DNA from 4 places in the Cumulibacter manganitolerans genome. Region 2 is predicted to be linked to each of the others. Evidence: riboswitches for the same ligand, from Rfam matches in the RefSeq annotation. Region 2 holds a riboswitch; each other region holds the start of a gene.

Region 1 (2,174 bases), on a different contig from region 2:
CGGCTACGGGTAGCCCGAGATGCTCGCGGAGGGACGTGGTGGAGTAGCCGCTGCGGAAGGCGCCGGCTCGTTGCAGGTGCGGGACGACGCCGCGGGTGATCGCGACGAGGTCGGTGGGCAGCGCGGCCGGGCGTAGGCGGAAGCCGTCTAGGCCGGCGTCGGCCCACTCGATCAGCAGGCCGGCCAGCCGCTCGGGCGTGGTGGCGATGATCGCGGCGTCGGACTGCAGCGCCGAGCCGGCCAGGTCGTCGAGACGGTGGCGGCGGTCGCGTGCCGCCTGCTCGGTGTGGTCCAGCACCACGAGCAGATCGGCGTTGATCAGCAGCGGTGTGCCCGTGCGCGCGACGGACGCCTCGGCCGACCGGACCTGCTCGATGATCCCGGGCACCTCGTCGACGGTCTGGGGCGTGACGAACACGAGGTCGGCGCCGCGGGCCGCCAGCTCGTAGGGGATCTGGGCGTGGGCGAGCGCGGTGACGACCGGCTGGCCTTGTGGCGGTCGAGGGGTGATCGACGGCCCCTTGACGCTGAAGGCCGGCCCTTCGAAGTCGATGTAGTGCAGCTTGCCGCGGTCGATGAAGCGGCCGGTGGCGATGTCGCGGATCTCCGCGTCGTCCTCCCAGCTGTCCCACAGCCGGCGAACCGCCTCGATCACGTCGGCCGCCTCGTCGAACAGCTCGCGCACCACGCGACGGGACGCATCGTCAGACTCCCAGTTCCGACCTATAGCGGGGATCTGGCGCCGTCCGAAATGCTCAGCTTCGTGTGCTTTGCTGGAGACTTGGACGCGCCAGCCGGCACGGCCGTGGCTGACGAAATCCAGCGTGGCGAGTGACTTCGAGACGTGGAAGGGTTCCGTGTGGGTGGTCGTGACCGTCGGCACCAGGCCGATCGAGGACGTGACCGGCCCGAGTGCGGCGGCGATCAGGGCGGCGTCGAGACGGCCGCGAACCTGGTCGGTTCGGGAGTCGGGTGGGCCGCCGAAGTGATCGGACTGCAGACCGAGCGAGTCCTCGATGGTGACGAAGTCGAGCAGACCGCGCTCCGCCTCGGCCGCGAGGTCGGCCCAGTAGGCGGTGCTGAACAGGTCCGCGGGCCGTGCCGCCGGCTCGCGCCAGGCGGCCGGATGCCAGCCAGCGCCGTCGAGGGCGACGGATAGCCCGATGTTCTCGGAAGGGCGCGAAAGAGTTGGGGGGTTGGTGGACATGGTGGAGGCACCTCGTGGTGAAAGGGCACATCACCGCCGCAGAAGGAAGGCGTGTCGAGCGCGCAAGCGGAATCGGTGCCGCGGCTGCGACGGGACGGAGGTGTCCCTCAGGTGATGTGTGAAGCGAACGTCGGGCTGGAACGCGCTCTTAGCGCGGACAGCGCATGCTGGCGACGAGTGCCAGGTCGACGTACAGCCGCCACGCGGCTTCGTGACCGGCCAGCGGCCGGGAGTGTGCGGCGTGGATACCAGACGTGGCGTCCATGACTGGCTTCTCCTTCCGCATCGGCGATCTCGCGCTTGCCGATCGCTCGTGCGATCCGGCCCGGTCCTCACCTGGAGCACCCCTCCGCGAGACGGGGGTTGCTGGTCGCCGAGCCAGGGCTTGACGGCGACTCTCGTGACCTCGTTGAACAGTAAACGACGATTCGCGGATCGCCAACCCTTGTGGGCGGCATCACGTCCGTGGGATGACGTTGACATCTTCCCCGGGGCGTAGTCGGCTCGGGGCAGGGACGAGATCGGGAGAGGCAGGCAGATGAGCGAGGCGCGGCCGGCGACGGACACCTATCTGGGCGGCCTGCGGGTCCTCGAGCTCGCCGACGAGGCGGGCGAGTACGCCGGCAAGCTGCTGGCCGGCCTCGGGGCCGACGTCGTGAAGATCGAGCCGCTCGGCGGTGAGCACACCCGCCGGTACGGCCCCTTCTACCGCGACGAGCCGCACCCCGAGCGCAGCCTCTACTTCTGGCACTACAACGTCGCCAAGCGCTCGGTCAGCGTCGATCTCGACACGCCGGCGGGTCGGCAGGCGTTCGCCCGCCTCGCCGAGCATGCGGACGTCGTGATCGATGCGCGTCCGGGCAGCTACCTCGCCGACCGCGAGCTGGGCCACGACGCGCTGTCGCGGGCGAACCCAGGGCTCGTGTACCTGCGCATCACCCCGTTCGGCGAGGACGGCCCCTGGGCC
Region 2 (2,174 bases):
GTTGCCGTTCATGAAGTACCAGTCCGACAGGCGGGCCGCCATCGCGCGGGCGGACGTCGAGTTGCCGCCCTGGAAGACCTCGGGCGCCACCTTCGGCTGGGGCCGGAACGTGACGTCACGGGTGCGGTAGAAGTCGCCGCGGTAGGTGAAGCCGTCCTCGTCCCACAGCCCGCGGAGCACCTCGATGAACTCCTCGCTGCGCCGGTAGCGCTCCTCGTGATCGAGCCAGTCGAGCCCGAGGTCGGTGTACTCGCGCTTGAACCAGCCGGAGACGACGTTCAGGCAGAACCGGCCGTTCGTGGTCTCCTGCGCGGTGGCCGCGAGCTTGGCGAGCACGTGCGGCGGCCACTGCCCCGGGTGGACGGCGGCGATCACCTTCAGCCGCTCGGTGGCCGCGAGCAGCGCCAGCGAGAAGCTGACCGACTCGTGCTGCGCGTCCGCGCCGTACGACGCGAGGTAGCGCACCTGGGTGAGCGCGTAGTCGAACCCGACCTGCTCGGCGGTGCGGGCCAGGTCGATGTTGTACGCCGGGCTGTGGCTGGTGCGCTGCTCGATGTTCGACACGACGAGGCCGCCGGAGACGTTGGGGACCCAGTAGGCGAAGTGCAGGGGTGCGGAGGTCATGAGGATGACATCCCTTTCATGATGGGAAAGCGGCTGGGCTAGGAGGCGGACGGGAGCAGGCGGTCGCCGGGGGTGAACGCGCCGCGGTGGTGCAGCAGCGGGACCGCCGAGTTGACCGAGCCCTTCTCGACGGCGGCGAGCACGACGTACGAGTCCCCGGCCTCCACCAGCTCGCGGACGACGAGGACCAGGCGGGCGCAGGTGTCGGTGAGCGCCGGCAGGCCGTTGCTGTCCGGTCGCCAGCTGCCGTCGTCGGGGAACCGCGCGGAGGGGTCCCGCGAGAACCGGCCGGCAAGGTCGGTCTGCGCGGCGTCGAGCAGGTGCGCGGCGATCCGGTCGCCGCGGCGGATCGCGCCGATCGACGACGACGTCCGGCTGAGGTTGAAGCTCACCAGCGGTGGCTCCATGGAGACCGAGACGACGGAGGTCGCGGTGAAGCCCACGGGGCCGTCGTCGGTGGAGCCGGTGATGATCCAGGTGGGGTAGGCGGCGCGGCGGAACACCGAGCGGGCCACGGCGCGTTCGAAGGGGCGGACGGAGGCGGGAGGGCAGGCGATGCACATGGGAATTCGGAACCAGACGTGAAGATGATGCGCGAGGATCGACCGCCGGGTAGGCGATCGAACCGAGAAGAAGGCGGCGCGCGGCGCGCGCGAGAGACGGAGGCGGTGCTAGGCGGGCGTCAGCAACAGTCGCCGACGCCGCGGCGCATGAGGTCCACGAAGATGCGCAGGTGCGGATGGTGCGACCGCGGCGGGGCGGTGTGGCGCATGGAGTCCTCCATCGATCCTGGCGTGAGCACCTGTCCCGAGATCGGGGTGGTTGCTGCGGCGTCGTCGAGCCAGATCTCTCAGCCGCTCTGGATGGTGCGCATATTCGAGCACGCCATCCGCCCCGCGGTCAACTGTCTCGCGATCGTCGTCACATCGCCGCGCTACTGGACCCCCTCGGTCGCCTTCCCGGACGTACTCGTGCGGGCGTAGTTCGAGCGCAGCGTCGCGAGCCGGTCGCGATAGGCCCGGACGTTGCCCAGCTTGATCTCCTCGTACCCGCGGATCATGTCCGGCAGGTCGGCGATCTGCGCGGCGACCGGGAGGTTCGCCGCGCTCAGCGTGCCGAGCAGCCCGTCGATCTCGCTGCGGTAGTCGTCGATGAGAGCGCGCTCGACGCGCCGTACTTCCGCCTTGCCGAAGGGATCCAGCCGCGTGCCGCGCAGGCGCTTCATCTTGACCAGAGCCTTGAACGCCGCCTCGCCGACCGGCTGCGGCAGCGCGATCTTGGAGTCCATGCCCAGCGCCCGCAGCATCGGCGGGTGCAGCTTGAACGCGAACGAGGCGTCCTCGCCGAAGGTGGCCTTGATGTCGGCGCGCAGCTTGGGGTCCAGCGACAGCCTGGCCACCTCGTACTCGTCCTTGTAGGCCATCAGCTTGTACAGCTGCTTGGCGACGTTCTCGGCGAGCGCCGTCGAGCCCGGCGCGACGGCCGCCTCGCGGGCCCGGACCTTCTCGACGAACTGCACGTAGCGCGCGGCGTACGCCCGGTTCTGGTAC
Region 3 (2,174 bases), on a different contig from region 2:
GGTGCCCTCGCCCTCGTCTGCCAGCCGCACGAGCAGGTCGCCGTACTGCTGGCTCTGGTCGGCGTTCGCGAGCCAGAACTCCAGCACGACGGGGACCTGCATGGACTGCTCGATGAGCTGCTGCAGGTTGGCCTCGGTCACCTCGACGACGTACTGGCCGCCCTGGCCGCCGGCGGGAGCGGCGTCGGGCGCGCCGGACGACGGCGGCTGGGCGCCCGAGGCGGGCGGCTGCTCCGTGGCATCGGCCTGCAGCGCCGACTGGCCGGCCTGCGAGCGCGCCGCGTCGGCACGCGCCTTGAGGCCGCTGAGGTCGACGGCTCCGGACAGGGCCGCGGACAGCGCGGCCTGCTGGGCCTGGGGACGGGGGCGGGGCCTGGTCACTTGGGGGTCCTTTCGTGGTCGGACTGCTGGGTCAGGGGGTGAGACCCGAGGCGAGCAGGGCGTCGAGGACGGCGCGGTCGCCGTCGATCTGCCAGCGGTCGGAGGGCGTGCGCCGCCACAGGCCGGTGACGAGGTCGGACGCCGACGCGGTGGCGGTCACCGCCGCCTCCTGCGGCGCGGAGCCGCCGGTGCCGTGCCGGTAGTCGACCACACCGGTGCGCTCGCTCGGCAGCAGCAGCCACCAGTCGCCGGTATCGGCGGCGACCAGGCGGATGGGCGCACCCACCGCGGCGGGCTGGTCGGCGTGCCGCCTCGGGACCATCACGTCGAGGACCTCGCTGACGCCGTCCGCCGCGAGCTCGACGTCGTAGGCGACGGCGTTGCCGCCGGCGAGCTCGACGTCGACGCGGTGCATCTCGACCTCGTGCGGCTGCCGCCTGATCCAGAAGCCGACCGATCGGTCGCTGCCGAAGGACCAGGACGGCGCGGCAGGGTCGGCCGCGCGCAGCGCCTCGACCAGCGCCCCGGCCTGGTCGGCGTACCACTGGGTGAGCTCGCCCGACGGCTCGTCGCGCGGCGTCCGGGGCCCGTTGCCGGCGATGATGCCGCGGGTCCAGGAGTGCACGCCGCCGAGGTGCGCGAGCAGGTCGCCGACCCGCCAGCCCGGGCACGACGGGACGTCGGCGTCCGGACCGACTCGGCGCGCGCACTCGGTGAGCCGCGCCGCCGAGCGCTCGAGCGCCGCGAGGTAGGTGTCGTGGGACAGCACGGTGGTCATCACCCCAGCCTAGTTACCGCCGTGCGCGTCGTCCCAGGTCGGTCCGTCCGAACCCGCCCACGGGCGCGCACCGAAAACTTGTCGCCCGGGCGTCGTACGCTCGGCGTAGGTCCAGAGCCCTGGCGGAAAGTTCCGGCTGGCCAGGCAGCAACCCGCCCGTCGCGGGTGCTCCGGAGACAGACCGGCCGCCCGCGATCCCTCGCGAGCGGAACGACGGACGGGACACTCCGCGTCCGCGCACGAAGGAGGTCACCATGGACCAGCACGTCTACGCACCCGGCTACCGGATGCACTTCATCCACGGCCGCCAGCTCGGGGAGACCTGGTGGGGCTGGCGGGACGCGGTGGTGGACGGCTACGACCGGCGTACCGGGCGGCTGACGCTGACCTACCTCGCCGAGCAGCCGACCGTCGAGGTGTGGCACGACCGCGAGCTCGCCGTCACCGCCGGCGCCCCGGCGCGGGTCCACGAGGGCCTGCACGCCGTCGACCTCGGCGGCACCTGGATCAACGTGCGGATCGAGTCCGGGGGATTCACCGCGCTGCGGGTGCCGCAGACCGCCATCACCTCCGTCGCCGACGGCACCGGCATCGCCGTGAACCGGCCGCCGCAGGAGTAGCCGGCCCTTCCCCCACACAGCGAAAGCGGGCTTCGTGGGTGAAAGCGGGGAAGCTTCCCCGCTTTCACCTGCGAAGCCCGCTGCGCAGATTCCGGCGACCGCCGCTGGACGACGGCTAGAACCGTGCCGGCTCCCGGTACACGCCCCACTCGTCGCGCAGCGCGTCGCAGATCTCGCCGAGCGTGGCCTCGGCGCGGCACGCCTCCAGCATCGAGGGGATCATGTTCTGCGAGCCACGCGCGGCCGCGAGCATCTCGTCGAGGGCCGCGCGGACCCGTCCCTCGTCGCGCCCCTCCTTGCGCTCGGCCAGCACCCGACGCTGCTCGAGCTCGACCTCGTGGCTGATCCGCAGGATCTCGAGCTCCTCCTCGTCGGTCTGGGTGAGGGTGTTGACG
Region 4 (2,174 bases), on a different contig from region 2:
CGATCTCGAAGGACAGCACCGCGCCGGCGCCCTTGGGCGTGTACTTCTGCGCGAGGTCGTAGTACGGCGAGCCCTCGAGCGAGGACCAGATGACCTTCTCGACCTGCGGGTGCCCCTGCAGGAACTCCGCGACCTTGCGGGTGTTCTCCAGGTGCCGGTCCATCCGCAGGCTGAGGGTCTCGATGCCCTGCGAGACGAGGAACGCGTTGAACGGCGAGATCGCCGGCCCCAGGTCGCGCAGCAGCTGCACGCGGGCCTTGAGGATGAACGACAGGTTCGCCCCGAACGCCGAGCCGACGCCGAGGTCCTTGGCGTAGGTCAGCCCGTTGTACGACGGGTCGGGCTGGTTGTAGTTCGGGAAGCGCTCCGGGTGCTGCGCGAAGTCGAAGCTGCCGCCGTCTACGATCACGCCGGCGATCGACGTCCCATGGCCACCGAGGTACTTCGTCGCGGAGTGGATGACGACGTCGGCGCCGTGCGAGAGCGGGTTGAGTACGTACGGCGTGGCGATCGTGTTGTCGACGATGAGCGGGACGCCGGCGTCGTGCGCGACGGCGGCGATCGCCTCGATGTCGAGGATCTGGCCGGACGGGTTGGCGATGGTCTCGCCGAAGAACAGCTTGGTGTTGTCGCGGACGGCGTCCTTCCAGGACTGCGGATCGGTCGGGTCGGTGACGAAGGTCGTCTCGATGCCGAGCTTGCGCAGCGTGTGCTTGAGCAGGTTGTAGGTGCCGCCGTACAGCGACGGCGAGGCGACGACGTGGTCGCCGGCCTCGGCGACGTTGATGATCGCCAGCGTCTCCGCCGACTGCCCGGAGGCGAGCAGCAGCGCGCCCACGCCGCCCTCCAGGGCGGCGATCCGTCCCTCGACCGCCTCCTGGGTGGGGTTGGTGATGCGGGTGTAGATGGGGCCGAGGTCGCTGAGGGCGAAGCGGGCCGCGGCCTGCTCGGCGTCCTTGAACACGAACGACGTCGTCTGGTAGATCGGCAGCGCGCGCGAGCCGGTCACCTCGTCGGCGGTCTGGCCGGCGTGGATCTGCTTGGTCTCGAACGACCAGTTCTCAGGGGCGGTGCTCATGACAGTTCTCTCCCGTGGAGGTCAGGGGTCCTTCGATGCCGAAAGAACCCGCGCTTGCAGGCGATCGGACCTGATCGCCTGCCCGGTCCTCACCCGGAGCACCCCACCGCAGGTGGAGGGTTGCCGTCCAGCCAGCCGGGGCTTGTCGCTGGATCTCGTGACCTGGTTCAAATTTATACGACACCGGATCGGGGCCCGGCAGCCGGGGCGTCGTTCGCCGGAAGGTCCCGATGACGTTGTGGTTTTGTTACCCGTTGTCAATCGCACCGGCCAGCGCGCTCCCGGTAACGTGAGCGCCGGTCGTCGTTCAGCACCTGCAGTGTGTGTGCGGGGAGCAAGACCCGGGCCCGGCAACCGTGGGGCCTGAACCCAGCATCACATCAGGAGTGCACGTGGCACAGGGAACCGTGAAGTGGTTCAACGCCGAAAAGGGCTTCGGCTTCATCGCTGTCGACGGCGGCCAGGACGTCTTCGTCCACCACTCGGCGATCGTCATGGACGGCTACCGCGCCCTCGACGAGGGCCAGCGCGTCGAGTTCGAGGTCACCCAGAGCGACAAGGGCCCGCAGGCCGACCAGGTCCGCATCGTCGGCTGACCCGCATCACCCTCTGATCTGCCCGAAGGGCCCGCACCGAGTCTCGGTGCGGGCCCTTCGGCGGTCCGGGTCAGAGCAGCGGGATCAGGGCGGTGCGGTCCTCGACGGGCAGCCACCACTGGCCGTCGACGAACGCCTCGGCGACGGCATGGAAGTCCATCGGGTCCAGCCCCGGCGCGTAGACCGCGGCCAGCCGTGCGGGGACCGACATCCCCCGCAGCAGGGCGATGACGAGGTGCGCGAAGTCGCGGCACACCCCCTGGCGCTGCCGAACTCGGACTGCGCGACGTGGAACAGCACGTCCACTCGCTGTACCGGCTGGGCCGGAGGTACACCTGCTCCGTGCGTTTCATGCGATCCTTCCGGGCCGCCTCAGACGGCGAGCCGCGTCCCATTCTCCGACAGCTCGGCGAACCCGCCGGCGGCGCGCTCGAAGGCCGCCGCCGCGCGCAGCACGAGGGCGTCGTCGTTGCGCCGGCCGACGATCTGCAGACCGACCG

Evidence for each region. A riboswitch is a leader RNA that binds a small molecule or an ion and turns the genes downstream of it on or off. The one in region 2 is predicted to bind S-adenosylmethionine.
Region 1: it holds a riboswitch for S-adenosylmethionine, as region 2 does, so the genes downstream of both, F8A92_RS05360 (LLM class flavin-dependent oxidoreductase) here and F8A92_RS05725 (flavin reductase family protein) in region 2, are expected to answer to the same signal.
Region 3: it holds a riboswitch for S-adenosylmethionine, as region 2 does, so the genes downstream of both, F8A92_RS02030 (hypothetical protein) here and F8A92_RS05725 (flavin reductase family protein) in region 2, are expected to answer to the same signal.
Region 4: it holds a riboswitch for S-adenosylmethionine, as region 2 does, so the genes downstream of both, F8A92_RS11005 (bifunctional o-acetylhomoserine/o-acetylserine sulfhydrylase) here and F8A92_RS05725 (flavin reductase family protein) in region 2, are expected to answer to the same signal.

The regions. Positions count from the first base shown of each region.
Region 1 is NZ_WBKP01000009.1:50,485-52,658, reverse strand. It holds gene F8A92_RS05360 (LLM class flavin-dependent oxidoreductase) at 1-1,207, opposite strand, end outside; SAM riboswitch class IV at 1,499-1,613, opposite strand; gene F8A92_RS05355 (CaiB/BaiF CoA transferase family protein) at 1,746-2,174, shown strand, end outside.
Region 2 is NZ_WBKP01000010.1:24,006-26,179, forward strand. It holds gene sfnG (dimethylsulfone monooxygenase SfnG) at 1-624, opposite strand, end outside; gene F8A92_RS05725 (flavin reductase family protein) at 663-1,139, opposite strand; SAM riboswitch class I at 1,402-1,494, opposite strand; gene F8A92_RS05730 (indolepyruvate ferredoxin oxidoreductase family protein) at 1,559-2,174, opposite strand, start outside.
Region 3 is NZ_WBKP01000003.1:115,664-117,837, reverse strand. It holds gene F8A92_RS02040 (co-chaperone YbbN) at 1-381, opposite strand, end outside; gene F8A92_RS02035 (maleylpyruvate isomerase family mycothiol-dependent enzyme) at 413-1,159, opposite strand; SAM riboswitch class IV at 1,268-1,379, shown strand; gene F8A92_RS02030 (hypothetical protein) at 1,414-1,779, shown strand; gene F8A92_RS02025 (acyl-CoA mutase large subunit family protein) at 1,895-2,174, opposite strand, start outside.
Region 4 is NZ_WBKP01000027.1:7,681-9,854, reverse strand. It holds gene F8A92_RS11005 (bifunctional o-acetylhomoserine/o-acetylserine sulfhydrylase) at 1-1,078, opposite strand, end outside; SAM riboswitch class IV at 1,124-1,241, opposite strand; gene F8A92_RS11000 (cold-shock protein) at 1,471-1,674, shown strand; partial or broken gene F8A92_RS10995 (transglutaminase-like domain-containing protein) at 1,745-1,981, opposite strand; gene F8A92_RS10990 (amidase) at 2,047-2,174, opposite strand, start outside.